DNA from 3 places in the Dietzia sp. oral taxon 368 genome. Region 1 is predicted to be linked to each of the others. Evidence: predicted binding sites of a transcription regulator. Region 1 holds the regulator's gene; each other region holds the start of a gene.
The links. Region 1 encodes LexA, which represses DNA repair genes until DNA is damaged. Its sites were predicted from a motif close to CGAACANNTGTTCG; they were not measured.
Positions count from the first base shown of each region.

Region 2: C3V38_RS00435 (HNH endonuclease signature motif containing protein) is a predicted target of LexA. The motif match lies at 1,498-1,511, and genes of this name have one in related genera.
Region 3: C3V38_RS04035 (HNH endonuclease signature motif containing protein) is a predicted target of LexA. The motif match lies at 2,357-2,370, and genes of this name have one in related genera.

Region 1 is NZ_CP027238.1:3,126,563-3,130,667, reverse strand. Features, by position in the region: gene dapF (diaminopimelate epimerase) at 1-271, shown strand, start outside; gene hflX (GTPase HflX) at 286-1,737, shown strand; gene lexA (transcriptional repressor LexA) at 1,809-2,477, opposite strand; gene C3V38_RS14610 (hypothetical protein) at 2,706-3,152, shown strand; gene nrdR (transcriptional regulator NrdR) at 3,264-3,719, shown strand; gene hrpA (ATP-dependent RNA helicase HrpA) at 3,775-4,105, opposite strand, start outside.
Region 2 is NZ_CP027238.1:77,620-81,724, reverse strand. Features, by position in the region: gene C3V38_RS00435 (HNH endonuclease signature motif containing protein) at 1-1,465, opposite strand, end outside; gene C3V38_RS00430 (3-deoxy-7-phosphoheptulonate synthase) at 1,860-2,933, shown strand; gene C3V38_RS00425 (isoprenyl transferase) at 3,016-3,780, shown strand; gene C3V38_RS00420 (MOSC domain-containing protein) at 3,777-4,105, shown strand, end outside.
Region 3 is NZ_CP027238.1:841,348-845,452, forward strand. Features, by position in the region: gene C3V38_RS04020 (PspA/IM30 family protein) at 1-484, shown strand, start outside; gene C3V38_RS04025 (alpha/beta hydrolase family protein) at 523-1,737, shown strand; gene C3V38_RS04030 (SRPBCC domain-containing protein) at 1,772-2,266, shown strand; gene C3V38_RS04035 (HNH endonuclease signature motif containing protein) at 2,424-4,043, shown strand; gene C3V38_RS04040 (NYN domain-containing protein) at 4,057-4,105, opposite strand, start outside.

The DNA.
Region 1 (4,105 bases):
CGGCCGAGTGGCCATGCGCGTCCACGAGCGGGGGGCCGGCGAGACGATGTCGTGCGGGACCGGGATCGTCGCGACGGCGGTGGCGGCCCTCGCCGATGCCGGTCGCGGTACGGGAGACGTCGTCGTGTCGGTGCCCGGCGGCGAGGTCGGGGTGACCCTGACCGAGAGCGGTTCCGCCCTCACCGGCCCGTCCGCTCTCGTCGCCGCCGGCCGGTTCCACGGCGGTGCATATCACACGCCCGCACAGGGGACACGGACGGCTCCGATGTGAGATGATGCCGGAGAATGACTATCGATCACACGGCCGCTGACCGGCCGACACGAGACCTCGATCCATCTATCGGCGAACTGCAGCTCGAGGAGAGATCCTTTCTGCGCCGGGTGGCGGGTCTGTCCACCGAACTCCAGGACGTCAACGACGCCGAGTACCGTCAGCTCCGCCTGGAGCGGGTCGTACTCGTGGGCGTGTGGACCGAGGGGTCCGCAGCCCAGGCCGATGCCGCGATGGCGGAACTCGCCCAGCTAGCCGAGACGGCGGGCGCGGAGGTCTGCGACGCCCTGATCCAACGACGCGACAAGCCGGATGCGGCGACGTTCATCGGTTCCGGGAAGGTGAGCGTCCTCAAGGACGTCATCGCCGCGACGGGCGCCGACACCGTGATCTGCGATGGCGAGCTCACCCCGGGCCAGCTCCTGGCTCTGGAGAAGGCGGTCAACGTCAAGGTCATCGACCGGACGGCGTTGATCCTCGACATCTTCGCCCAGCATGCGACAAGCCGCGAGGGTAAGGCCCAGGTGACCCTCGCCCAGATGGAGTACATGCTCCCCCGCCTCCGCGGGTGGGGCGAGTCGCTCTCCCGGCAGGCGGGTGGACGGGCCGGCAGTAACGGCGGTGTCGGCCTGCGAGGCCCCGGTGAGACCAAGATCGAGACGGACAGGCGCCGGATCCGCGAGCGGATGGCGCGGCTACGTCGCGAGATCAAGGGGATGAAGCAGTCCCGCGACACCAAGCGCTACCGCAGGAGAGCCACGCCGGTTCCGTCCATCGCGATCGCAGGCTACACCAACGCCGGAAAGTCGAGTCTACTGAACAGGATCACCGGCGCCGGCGTCCTCGTACAGAACGCACTGTTCGCCACTCTCGATCCCACCACCCGCCGCGCCGACCTCCCCGACGGACGGTCGGTCGTGTTCACCGACACGGTCGGCTTCGTCCGACACCTGCCCACGCAGTTGGTCGAGGCGTTCCGGTCGACGCTTGAGGAGGTCGTCGATTCCGAACTGTTGCTGCACGTGGTCGACGGGTCCGACGCGTTCCCGCTCCGCCAGATCGATGCGGTTCGCAAGGTGATCAACGAGGTGGTCGAGGAGCAGAACGCCGAACGCCCGCGGGAGCTGCTGGTTATCAACAAGATCGACGCGGCCGACCCGGTTGTGCTCACGGAGCTGCACCACGCGTTGCCGGACGCGGTCTTCGTCTCCGCGGCCACCGGGCAGGGCCTCGACGAGCTGCTCGAACGAATCGTGCAGATCGTGGCGTCCGGGGACAGGGAGGTGACTCTCGAGGTCCCGTATACCCGAGGTGACGTGGTCGCACGGGTCCACACCGAGGGCGCGGTGGTCGAGGAGGAGCACACCGACCGCGGGACGCGGATGGTGGTGCGGCTGCCCGCTTCGGTGGCCGGTGAGCTCGGCGAGTTCGTCACGGATGGTGGCACGCGCAACGGAGCCGCCTGACCCGCTGGAACGACGAGAACGCCGCCTGATCCGATCGTGGGACAGGCGGCGTTCTCGTCATCGAGCGCGGCTCAGAGCTTTCGGAACACCGTCACGACCTTGCCGAGGATCGTGGCGTGCTCGCCCGGGATGGGACTGAAGGACGGGTTGTGGGGCAGCAACCAGACCCCGGAGGAGTCCTTGCGGAACGTTTTCACGGTCGCCTCGCCGTCGATCATCGCGGCGACGATCTCGCCGTTGTCCGCGACGTTCTGCCGCCGCACCACGACGTAGTCGCCGTCGCAGATCGCCGCGTCGATCATCGACTCACCGACGACCCGGAGCATGAACAGATCTCCGGACCCGACGAGGTCGGACGGGAGGGGGAAGACCTCCTCCACGGCCTGCTCGGCGAGGATGGGTCCACCCGCCGCGATCCGACCGAGGACCGGGACATAGACGGGCTCGACCGCCCCGCTAGGGCGACGGACCTCGCTGGTCGGGGACCGGCGACCGCGGGTCTTCTGCCCCGGGACACCGTGCACGTCGACCGCGCGCGGCTTGTGCGGGTCCCGGGTCAGGAAGCCCTTCTTCTCCAGAGTTCGTAACTGATGGGCGACCGACGATGTCGACTGCAGTCCCACGGCGTCACCGATCTCGCGGATGCTCGGGGGGTAGCCGCGCTCCTTGACCGTGTCGTGGATGTGCAGCAACACACTCTTCTGGCGGTCTGTCAGTGAGTCGAAGTCGGGCTTCGGCATGGCGGGTCCCTTCGGCGAATGGATGTTCGACGTCGTCATCTGTGTACACCCTATAACCCCGGAACGGGGATCGCCACACACACGTTCGAAGAATTTCACCGCGGAATGGTGATCGTGTCGGAGTCGCGTGATACAACTCTAGACGTGTTCAAATTCGAACAGATGTACTGAGCAATCCATACGGATGTGCGAACGCCTTTCGCACATCGTATCGAGCAGGGAGTGGACATGACCGTTCTGGAGCTGCACTCGCACACCGACTCCACGGTGCGGTGGACGGAGATCTGCCCGGCGGAGCACCGCGCTTCGATGCACCGCGTGGATCACGGCGTCAACGCCAACCCGGCCGCGGATCCGCGGACTCGCGGACGCGGCGTGACCCGGCCCGGCGCACGGCCGGTGGGTCGGCACGACGCCGCCGCGCCCCGCCGTGGCGCGCCCGCAGACCGCCGCCCCGCCCTGGCGCCGACGGCCTCGCGGATGCCCACCCCGAGGCTGGCCGACAGGACCCGTCCGGTGTCGGCCGATCAAGTGCGCGCCTGCCGCATCGAGGCACCGGCCCCGGCCTGTGTCGTCGACGACGTGCCCGCGTGGGCACTTCTGGCCTGCGGCATCGTCTTCGGGGTGATCATGCTCCTGGCCGTGGCGTTCCTCGGCGGGCCCGCCTACGCGTGACAGGCACCCGGGCCTCCTAGAATGAGCCGGGGACGGTGGTCAATCGTCCCCGCGTCCCGTGGGCCACGACCCGGGAGGCGCGCAGTCCGGTCGACGAAGGGCCACACGGGAATGTACTGCCCTACATGCCACAACGAGGACTCCCGGGTGATCGATTCACGGTCGGTCGACGAGGGGCAGGCGATCCGGCGCCGCCGAGAGTGCCCCGAATGCGGGCACCGCTTCACCACGCTCGAGACGCCTCTGCTGACAGTCCTCAAACGCAACGGCGTCACCGAGGCTTTCAGCCGCGATAAGGTGGTCCGCGGAGTCCGCCGGGCCTGCCAGGGCCGCTCCGTCGACGAGGACGCCCTACGGCGTCTCGCCCAGCAGGTCGAGGACGCCGTCCGCGCACGTGGCGCCTCCGAGGTGCCCGCACACGAGATCGGGCTCGCGATCCTCGGACCCCTCCAGGACCTCGACGAAGTCGCCTACCTCCGCTTCGCCTCCGTTTACAAGCAGTTCAGTTCGGCCGACGACTTCGAACGAGAGATCATCGCACTGAAAGACCGCCGCACGAGCCGCTGAGTCCGCTCAGTCACCGCGGCGGCCGGCGCCCGCCCCGAGCCGCCGACGCGAGCGGTCAGCGCCGGGCCCGGGGCGCGAGCGCCGACGCCACCGCCTTCTCGATCCGCTCGGCCGAAACCGGGCGGGCCGTACCCAGGGACTGCGCGAACAGCCCCACCCTGTACTCGGCCAGCAGCCACCGCAGCTCGCGTGACGCGCGCGCGCCACCCGGTCGCCGGCGCAGGGCCGCGCACGCCTCCTCCACCGTCTCCTCCGACCGGGCCAACCTCGCCGTCAGCTGCCGGTGCCGATCGGGAGTCGTCTCCGCCATGTCGAGCCGGACGCCGACCGCCTTCACATGGCGCTCCAGGTGTGGCAGGACATCGACCGGATGACGCGCCAGGAAC
Region 2 (4,105 bases), 350 kb from region 1:
CGAGGTGTTGGTGCCAGCGGTGGTCGAGGATGCGGTCGCGGGCGTGGGCCAGGGGGCCGTGGGGTCTGGTGTGGTGTTCGTGTCCGGTTTCGGTGATGATGGTCAGCTCGCCGAGCGGTCCTGGTCGGTAGGCGCAGTGGCCGAAGGTTTTCTCCCGGTGGTGTTTTCGGCACAGGCACACCAGGTTCCATTCGGCGGTGGGCCCGCCCAGCTCGGGGCGTTGGTGGTCGAAGGCGATGACATGGTCGATCTCACAGTCGTGGGCATCGACCGTGCACCCCGGGTGGCGGCAGGTGCCGTCGCGCAGGCGGATGCGTTCGGCCAGGGCGGGGCTGATGCGGTACTTCAGCGCCGCCTCGGGGGTGTCCTCGGTGCCCGGTTGCGGGTCCAGCAGTTCGAACCGGACCTTGGCGTCGCCGCCGGAGAGTAGTTCCTCGCAGAGCCAGTCGAAGCTGGCGTAGGCGCCGGTGACGAACTCCACGCGGTTGGGCAGGCCCTGGGCGATGCTGTTGATCACCGAGATCCGGATCGGCTGATCGGTGCCCCACGAGGCCCCCATCGGCGCACGACCCGCGTCGTCGGCAGCGGCCGAGGCGCCTGCGGCAGGGTCTGCCGCGCCGGCGTCGGCGCTGCCGGCGGTGTCGGCGGGCTGGTCGGGCAGGGGGTCGGCGATGTCGGTGGTGTTGGGGTCGCCGAGAGCGACCAGGGCGTCGGCGCGCAGTTGGTTACGGGTGCGCGGGTGGCCGGTGTCGGCGGCGGCGCGGGCGGCCGCGTCGATGCGGCGGCGCAGTTTCTCGGCGTCGCCGGAGGGCAGGTGGGCCCACATGCTGGTCATGCCGTCGCGTTCGGGCCGGAACCGCACGGTGCGCTGGTCGGCGGCCGCGTCGACGGCATCGCCGGCGCCTTGGGGGTCGTGGCGCTCGCGGGAGGCGTCGACGGTGGTGTCCAGGGCGGTGCGGCTGGGCCGGTGACCGCCGGCCAGGTCGCGGGTCAGCCGGGCCACGACATCGGATTCGACACCACTGATGATGTCGTCGGGAATGCCGGCCAGGCGGCAGGCGGCGTCGATGGCCAACTGCTCGGGCAGCAGCCCCCGCTCGACGGCCTCGCGCAGACGGGGCAGGCGGGTGTGGATCTGCACGCCGGCGGTGACCAGGTGGCGGGCGTGCCATCCGGTCAGGGCCATCGCCGCGGCCAGGTGGTGGCGGGCCCGGTCGGCCGGGTCCAGGCGGGCGTGCGCGGGACGGGTATCGGTGCCGGGCTCGCCGTGGGCGGCCTCGTCCAGCGCCTTGAAACTCTCCACCAGCAGGTACGCGGCGTGCAGCCGGGTGGCCCCGGCCAGGTTCTGCGCCAGCGTCACCGACCGCGCCACCTCGCTCAGCGCCGAGGCGTCCAACGACTCCAGCGGCTCGTCCACCGCGCGCAGCGCGCCGAGACCGAACGCCCTCGTCGTCGTCGTATCCACCCGGTCACCCCCCGCCCGCGTCGCACCCTTATCGAACCTGTGATCGATTCTACCGGCGTGTCGCTCATAGCACAAGGGTTCGATTGGCGGAGAGGGAGGATGAGCGGGTGGTGATCTCGAGGGGGTGAATGGCCACAGCTGATCGGGTTCTGCTACGGTGGGCCGTATGTCGATCGCTCGCGCATATTGGCGCTTTATGTGGGCTCCGGGTGGAGCCCGCGCCGCGAGCGCACGCGTCCGCTAGACGGATCGTCGACACCCGGAGCCCAGAGGCGGTGACCACCATGGTCGCCGCCTTCCGCCTTTCAACAGCGGCGGATCCGGGTGCGACATGGGCACCGAAGAGGATCACGGCACCCGGCCCGCCACCACCGAATCGTCAGGAGCGACCGCCGTGACCATCACCGCCGAGAACCCCACCCAGACCGCCGACAGGCGCGTCCTGTCGTACTCACCGCTGCCGACCCCGACCGAGATCCTCGGCGAGCTCCCGCTGGGAGAGGCCCGCGAGGCGCTGGTCGAGCGGAGCCGGTCCGAGATCGCCGACGTGCTGGCCGGCCGCGATGACCGACTGCTCGTCGTGGTGGGTCCCTGCTCGGTCCACGACACCGGGGCCGCGCTGGACTACGCCGGACGGCTGGCCGAGCTCGCCGCGGAGACGTCCGAGGACCTGCTCATCGTCATGCGCGTGTACTTCGAGAAGCCGCGCACGACGGTCGGCTGGAAGGGCCTCATCAACGACCCCGCGCTCGACGGGAGCTACGACATCCCGCGCGGCCTGCGCACCGCCCGCAGGCTGCTGCTGGACGTGCTCGACCTCGGACTTCCCGTCGGCACCGAGTTCCTCGAGCCGACCAGCCCGCAGTACATCGCCGACGCCGTCTCCTGGGGTGCGATCGGCGCCCGCACCACGGAGAGCCAGGTGCACCGCCAGCTCGTGTCGGGCCTGTCCATGCCGGTCGGCTTCAAGAACGGCACCGACGGAGAGGTGCAGGTCGCGGTGGACGGTTGCCGGTCCTCGGCGGCGGGGCACGTTTTCTTCGGCACCGACGCCGACGGCCGCGCGGCGGTCGTGGAGACGGCGGGTAACACGGACTGTCACGTGATCCTGCGCGGCGGCACCCGCGGGCCGAACCACGACGCCGAGTCCGTCGCAGCCGCGGTCGCGGCCGTGGGCAAGGTCGGGCTGCCGGGTCTCGTGATGGTCGACGCCAGCCACGCCAACTCGGGCAAGTCGCACGAGCGCCAGGCCGAGGTCGTGGCCGAGCTGGCCGAGCGCATCGGCGGGGGAGAGCAGGGCATCTCCGGGCTGATGATCGAGAGCTTCATCGAGCCCGGCGCCCAGTCCGTCGGGGCCGAGGAACTGGTCTACGGGCAGTCCGTCACCGACGCCTGCATGGGATGGGACACCACCGCCGACGGGCTGCGTGCCCTCGCCGCGGCGGTGCGCGCCGGCCGCCGGGACTGACTCCCGCCGGCCGACGGAGCCGAGCGCGCAGCGGGTCAGGGGCAACACAGAGGAGGCGGTGCCGCGCGGTACTCTTTCCCGCGTGGCCACCTCCCCCCTGTACAAGTTCTACGAGTCCCGACTGCGGTCGTCGCTCGAGGGCAAGAGGCTGCCGCGGCACGTCGCCGTGATGTGCGACGGCAACCGCCGGTGGGCCAAGGAGGCCGGGTTCACCGACGTCGCGCACGGCCACCGGGCCGGCGCGGTGAAGATCGCCGAGATGCTGGGCTGGTGTGACGAGCTCGGCATCGACGTCGCCACCATCTATCTCCTGTCCACCGAGAACCTCGGCCGCGACGCCGACGAGCTCGGCGAACTGCTGCAGATCATCGCCGACGTCGTGGACGAGATCACCAGGCCGGAGCGCAACTGGGAGGTCCGCATCGTCGGGCGGCTGGAGCTCCTGCCGGAGTGGCTGGCCGACCGCCTGCGTCACGCCGAACAGGTGAGCACCGGCCGGCCGGGCGTCAAGGTCAACGTCGCGGTGGGTTACGGCGGGCGGCAGGAGATCGCCGACGCGGCCCGTGAGCTCGTGGAGCAGCTGATCGACGAGGGGCGGACCGGGGCGGACCTCGTCGAGGGGATCACGGTCGAGGGCATCGGCGAGCATCTCTACACGTCCGGGCAGCCCGACCCCGACCTCGTGATCCGCACGTCCGGGGAGCAGCGGCTCTCGGGTTTCCTGCTGTGGCAGAGCGCGTACTCGGAGATCTGGTTCACCGAGGCCTACTGGCCCGCGTTCCGCCGCGTGGACTTCCTGCGCGCACTCCGCGAGTACAGCGCCCGCAACCGCAGGTTCGGGCAGTGAGCACCCCGGCGGGATCCTCCGTGCCCGGGGCGTTCACCGTCCGTGCCGTGTGCGTGGTCGACCAGCTGCTGGCCGTGCCCGGCCGGGTCGGCGTGACGGCGATCGACAAGCGTCCCGTCGAGGGCCCGGTCCGGGTCCGCGAGTACGGCCTCCACGGTGACGTCCAGGCCGACCGCGAGCACCACGGCGGCGTGTGGAAGGCCGTCTACCTGCTCTCCGACTCCGACGTCGAGCAGTGGGAACCCGAGTTCGGCGGCCCGATCCCGCCCGGTTACTTCGGCGAGAACCTCCGCGTGACGGGCGTCGACACCTCGCAGCTGCAGAT
Region 3 (4,105 bases), 1.1 Mb from region 1:
GCAGCACCGGACCACCGAGTCCATGACCTCCCTGCAGGGCGCCGGCGGCGGCAACTCCCCGACCTTCGACGAGATCCGCGCCAAGATCGAGGGCCGCTACACCACCGCACTGGGCAAGCAGGAGCTCGCCGAGGCGACCGGCGCAACATCGACCGCTCAGCTCGACGCCGCCGCCTTCACGCGCGAGTCCGAGGGCCGGTCCAAGCTCGAGCAGATCCGCGCCTCGATGGGCCTGTCTTCCGGGTCCGACGCCGGCGCGGATCGCCAGCTGACCGACGGCGGCGCGGCCGGCGGGCAGGGCGGCCAGGCCGGCGCGCAAGGTGGTCAGGCCGACGGGCAGGCCGGCCAGGCGGACCGGGCCGAGCCGGCGGGGGCGCCCGACCAGGCGGACCCCGCGGCCCCGCGCGACCCCGACGAGGCCACCGACCAGCCCGGCCCCGAGGACCTGTCGGGCCCCACCCTGCCCCGCGACACCAGAGAGTGAACCTTCCGGGGCCGGGGCCCGCCGTCTATCGTTGAGCGGTGCCCCGACATCGCTCGCCGCTCGCCCTGCCCCTCCTCGTGCCCGCACTGGCCGCGACCCTGATCGCCGGGGCCGTGGCCCCGGCCGGTGCGCAGTCACTGCCCGGGTCCGCGGGTCCGGATATCGGGTCGGTGATGGGCTCGGCGGGAGGCAGCGTCGACCCGTCCAGCGCGGCCGCCGGCTCGGCGACCGTCGGCTCCACGGGCTCCACCGGCACGGATTCGCTGGTGGGGTCGGGAACCCTCCCACCGCTGGGCACGGGCTCACAGAACACCTCCGCCACCCCTCCGATCGGGATGGAGGCCGAGACCGTCACCGAATCCGAGGTGCGCCGGGTCGACATCGGTGACCAGCTGGTCGCCGGCGGCGACCCCCGATTCGAGCGTTGGTGGGTCGCCTCCGAGTCGATGAACCGCGTGCTGCCGGTGGAGATCTGGCGTCCGGCCTCCACTGCGCCTGCTCCCATGCTCTACCTACTCGACGGCGTGGACTCGCCCTCACCCAGCGGGTGGCTCCTGCCGGGCGGCGTCGACCGGGTCTTCGCAGGCGAGCACGTCACGCTCGTCATGCCCGCCCGCGCCGACGGCTCGCTCCACGCCGACTGGCAGCGGGACGACCCGGTCCTCAGCCGCAACAAGTGGCAGACCTTCCTCACCGAGGAACTGCCACCGCTGCTCGAGGCCGGGGACATCCCCTTCAACGGCAAGCGCGGCATGGCCGGACTCTCGATGGGCGCGGCCAGTGCCGTGACCATCGCCGAGCGTCGCCCCGACCTGTACCAGGCCGTGGGTGCGATCGCCGGCTGCTACACCGCGCGCGACGACCTCGGGTTCATCCTCGCCAAGATCGTCGCCGAGACCCGCGGCGGCAACATCGCCAACATGTGGGGCCCGCGCACCGACCCCGACTACCTCGCCAACGACGGCCTCCTCAACGCCGACAAGCTCGAGGGCAAGGCCCTGTACTTCGCCACCGCCACCGGTATGCCCGACGCCTCCGAGTGGGACCGCAACGGCCGCGACCTGCTGCGCTTCACCCAGGGGGCCGGCCTGGAGATCGCCACGCACGCCTGCACCGTGGAGATGGACCGGCGGCTCGACGAGCTCGGCATCGACGCGCGGATCGACTACCTGCCCACCGGCCTGCACAACTGGGACAACTTCGGCCGTTTCGTGGCCCCGATGCGCGATACGCTGATGCCGGCGCTGCGCTGACCGCCGCGGCGCCCCACCGCCGCGAGGAGTCGCCATGCCCACCACCCCGAAGGCCTCCGGATACCTCTCCCCCACCGGGGCGGTCGTGTTCCCTCGCCGGCTGCCGCTGTCCGTCGAGGAGGCGTGGGCGGCGGTCACCGATCCGGCCCGCACCGCGCCGTGGATCGGACCGTGGTTGGGCGATCAGACGAGCGGCACCATCGAGATGACCATGTCCGCCGAGGCGGGCGCGCCCGTCGTCCCGGTGGGGATCGTGCGGCGCGAGGCGCCCGAGCTCCTCGTCCTGAGACTCGGTCCGGACGGGTGGGTGGTCACCGTGAGGATCGAGGGCGACGACGACGAGGTCATCGTCTCCCTGGAACAGGAGATCGCAGACGCCCGGTCCGCGTCGGACATCGGTCCGGGGTGGGATTTCTATCTGGACCGGTTGGTGGAGGCCGAGGCGGGCCGGGATCCGGAGGCGCTCAGCTTCAGCCCCGACTACCACCCCGGCCTAGCCGCGCACTACCGGGCGCTTCTCGGCGGCTAGCCTCGGTCCGAACGTCTCCGTCGCCCCTCGCCGCGATCAGACGAGTTGGGACCCCATCGTGTCGTAGTGGGTTGCTAGTGTTCACTTGATCGAACACACGAGCGATAGTCGTCCGGTCGGGCGGCGATCACACCCACGCACGAAGGGGCGGTCACCGATGAAGCGAGCACCACAGCCGCACCCAGACGGCTCCGTCAACTGTCCCGCCATCGCCGCGGCCGGCGCCGCCGCCGTGCAGGCCCTGTACGCCGAGAACATCGCCGCCGCCGCCCGCCTGCGCGCCTGCTACCACCTTTACACCGTGTGCGAGGACGAGCAGGAACGGCGCGACCTGGCCGCCGGCTACGACCCCGAGATCGACCTGCGGCCCGAGCACGCCGTCATCGACCCCTTCCACATCGCCTGCGCCGAGATCGTCGCCGCCTACGGCGTGCACAACAACCGCGCCCGCACCCTGCTCACCCGGGCCCGCACCCTGATCACCCGCTTCCCCACCCTGGTCGAGGCCATGGAAACCGGCCGCCTCGACGAGGACACCGCCGACCTGCTCGCCCGCCACATGCGCACCGTGGACTCCGCCCACCGCGGCCCCATCCAGCGCGAGATCATCGACTGGCTTATGGCCGCCATCGCCGCCGGCACCCGCCCCGGCCGCGACGCCATCCTGGGCACCCTCGATCGCATCATCACCGACCACGACCCCGCCGGCGTCCGCGCCCGCCGCGCCGCCGCCACCCGCGAACGCCACATCCGCCTACGCCGCGGCACCGACGGCATGGCCGACCTCACCGCCCACCTCACCGCCACCGAGGCCTCCACCCTCTACGAGGTCCTGCACCGCGCCGCCACCGAGCAAGCCACCCGCGACAAAAAGGCCCGCCTCCAGGCCGCCCGCGCCGGCGGCGACACCGTCGACGCCGAGTACGTCCGCAGCATCGACGAACTGCGCGCCGACGCCCTCGTCGCCGCCTTCCTCGACCCCACCGACCCAGACGACCAGACCGGCGGCCAGCCCGGCGACCACACCCGCGGAGACGCCGCGCAGACCGGCGCACGGGCCGGGGCCCGACCCCTGGCCACCCAGGTCCGCCCCACCATCACCGTCCTCGCACCCCTGGGCCCCGACGGCGAACCCGAGGTCTACCTCCCCCGCGGCGGCCCCGCCACCATCGAAGCCCTCATCGAACTACTGGCCCGCAGCGTCGGCGCCACCATCACCGTGCCCCACACCCAACCCGGCACCGCCGATTCCCCCACCGCAGCCCGCCGCTACCGCATCAGCGCCGAACTGGCCCACCGCATCCGCCTACGCGACGGCACCTGCCGCCACCCCGGATGCTCCGTACCCGCCCAGGACTGCGACATCGACCACTGCCGCCCCTTCAACCACACCGACCCCGACAGCGGCGGCCTGACCATCGAAGCCAACCTCGCCAGCATGTGCCGCCAACACCACCGCTTCAAAACCTTCCACGGCTGGCACTACCACCTCGACCCCGACGCCACCCTGACCGTCACCACCGACACCGGCCACACCCTGACCACCCACCCCACCGGCCCCCTGGCCCGCTGGCGCCAACGCGACCCCGACCCAGACCCGAACCCGGACCACACCGACCACGCCCCACCCCGCCGGCCCTGGCTCGACCCCCGCCCACAAGCCACCCACTGGCTCCGCCGCGCCCGACGCCTCGCCGCCGAACGCGCCGCCAACACCACCACACCCCCACCCACAACCAACAACCCCACCACCGACACCGACCTACCGCCCTTCTAGACGACGCAGGCCGTCAGCGGTGCTTGAGAAGCACGGCGCGGATCCCCTCGTGGAATCCGTCG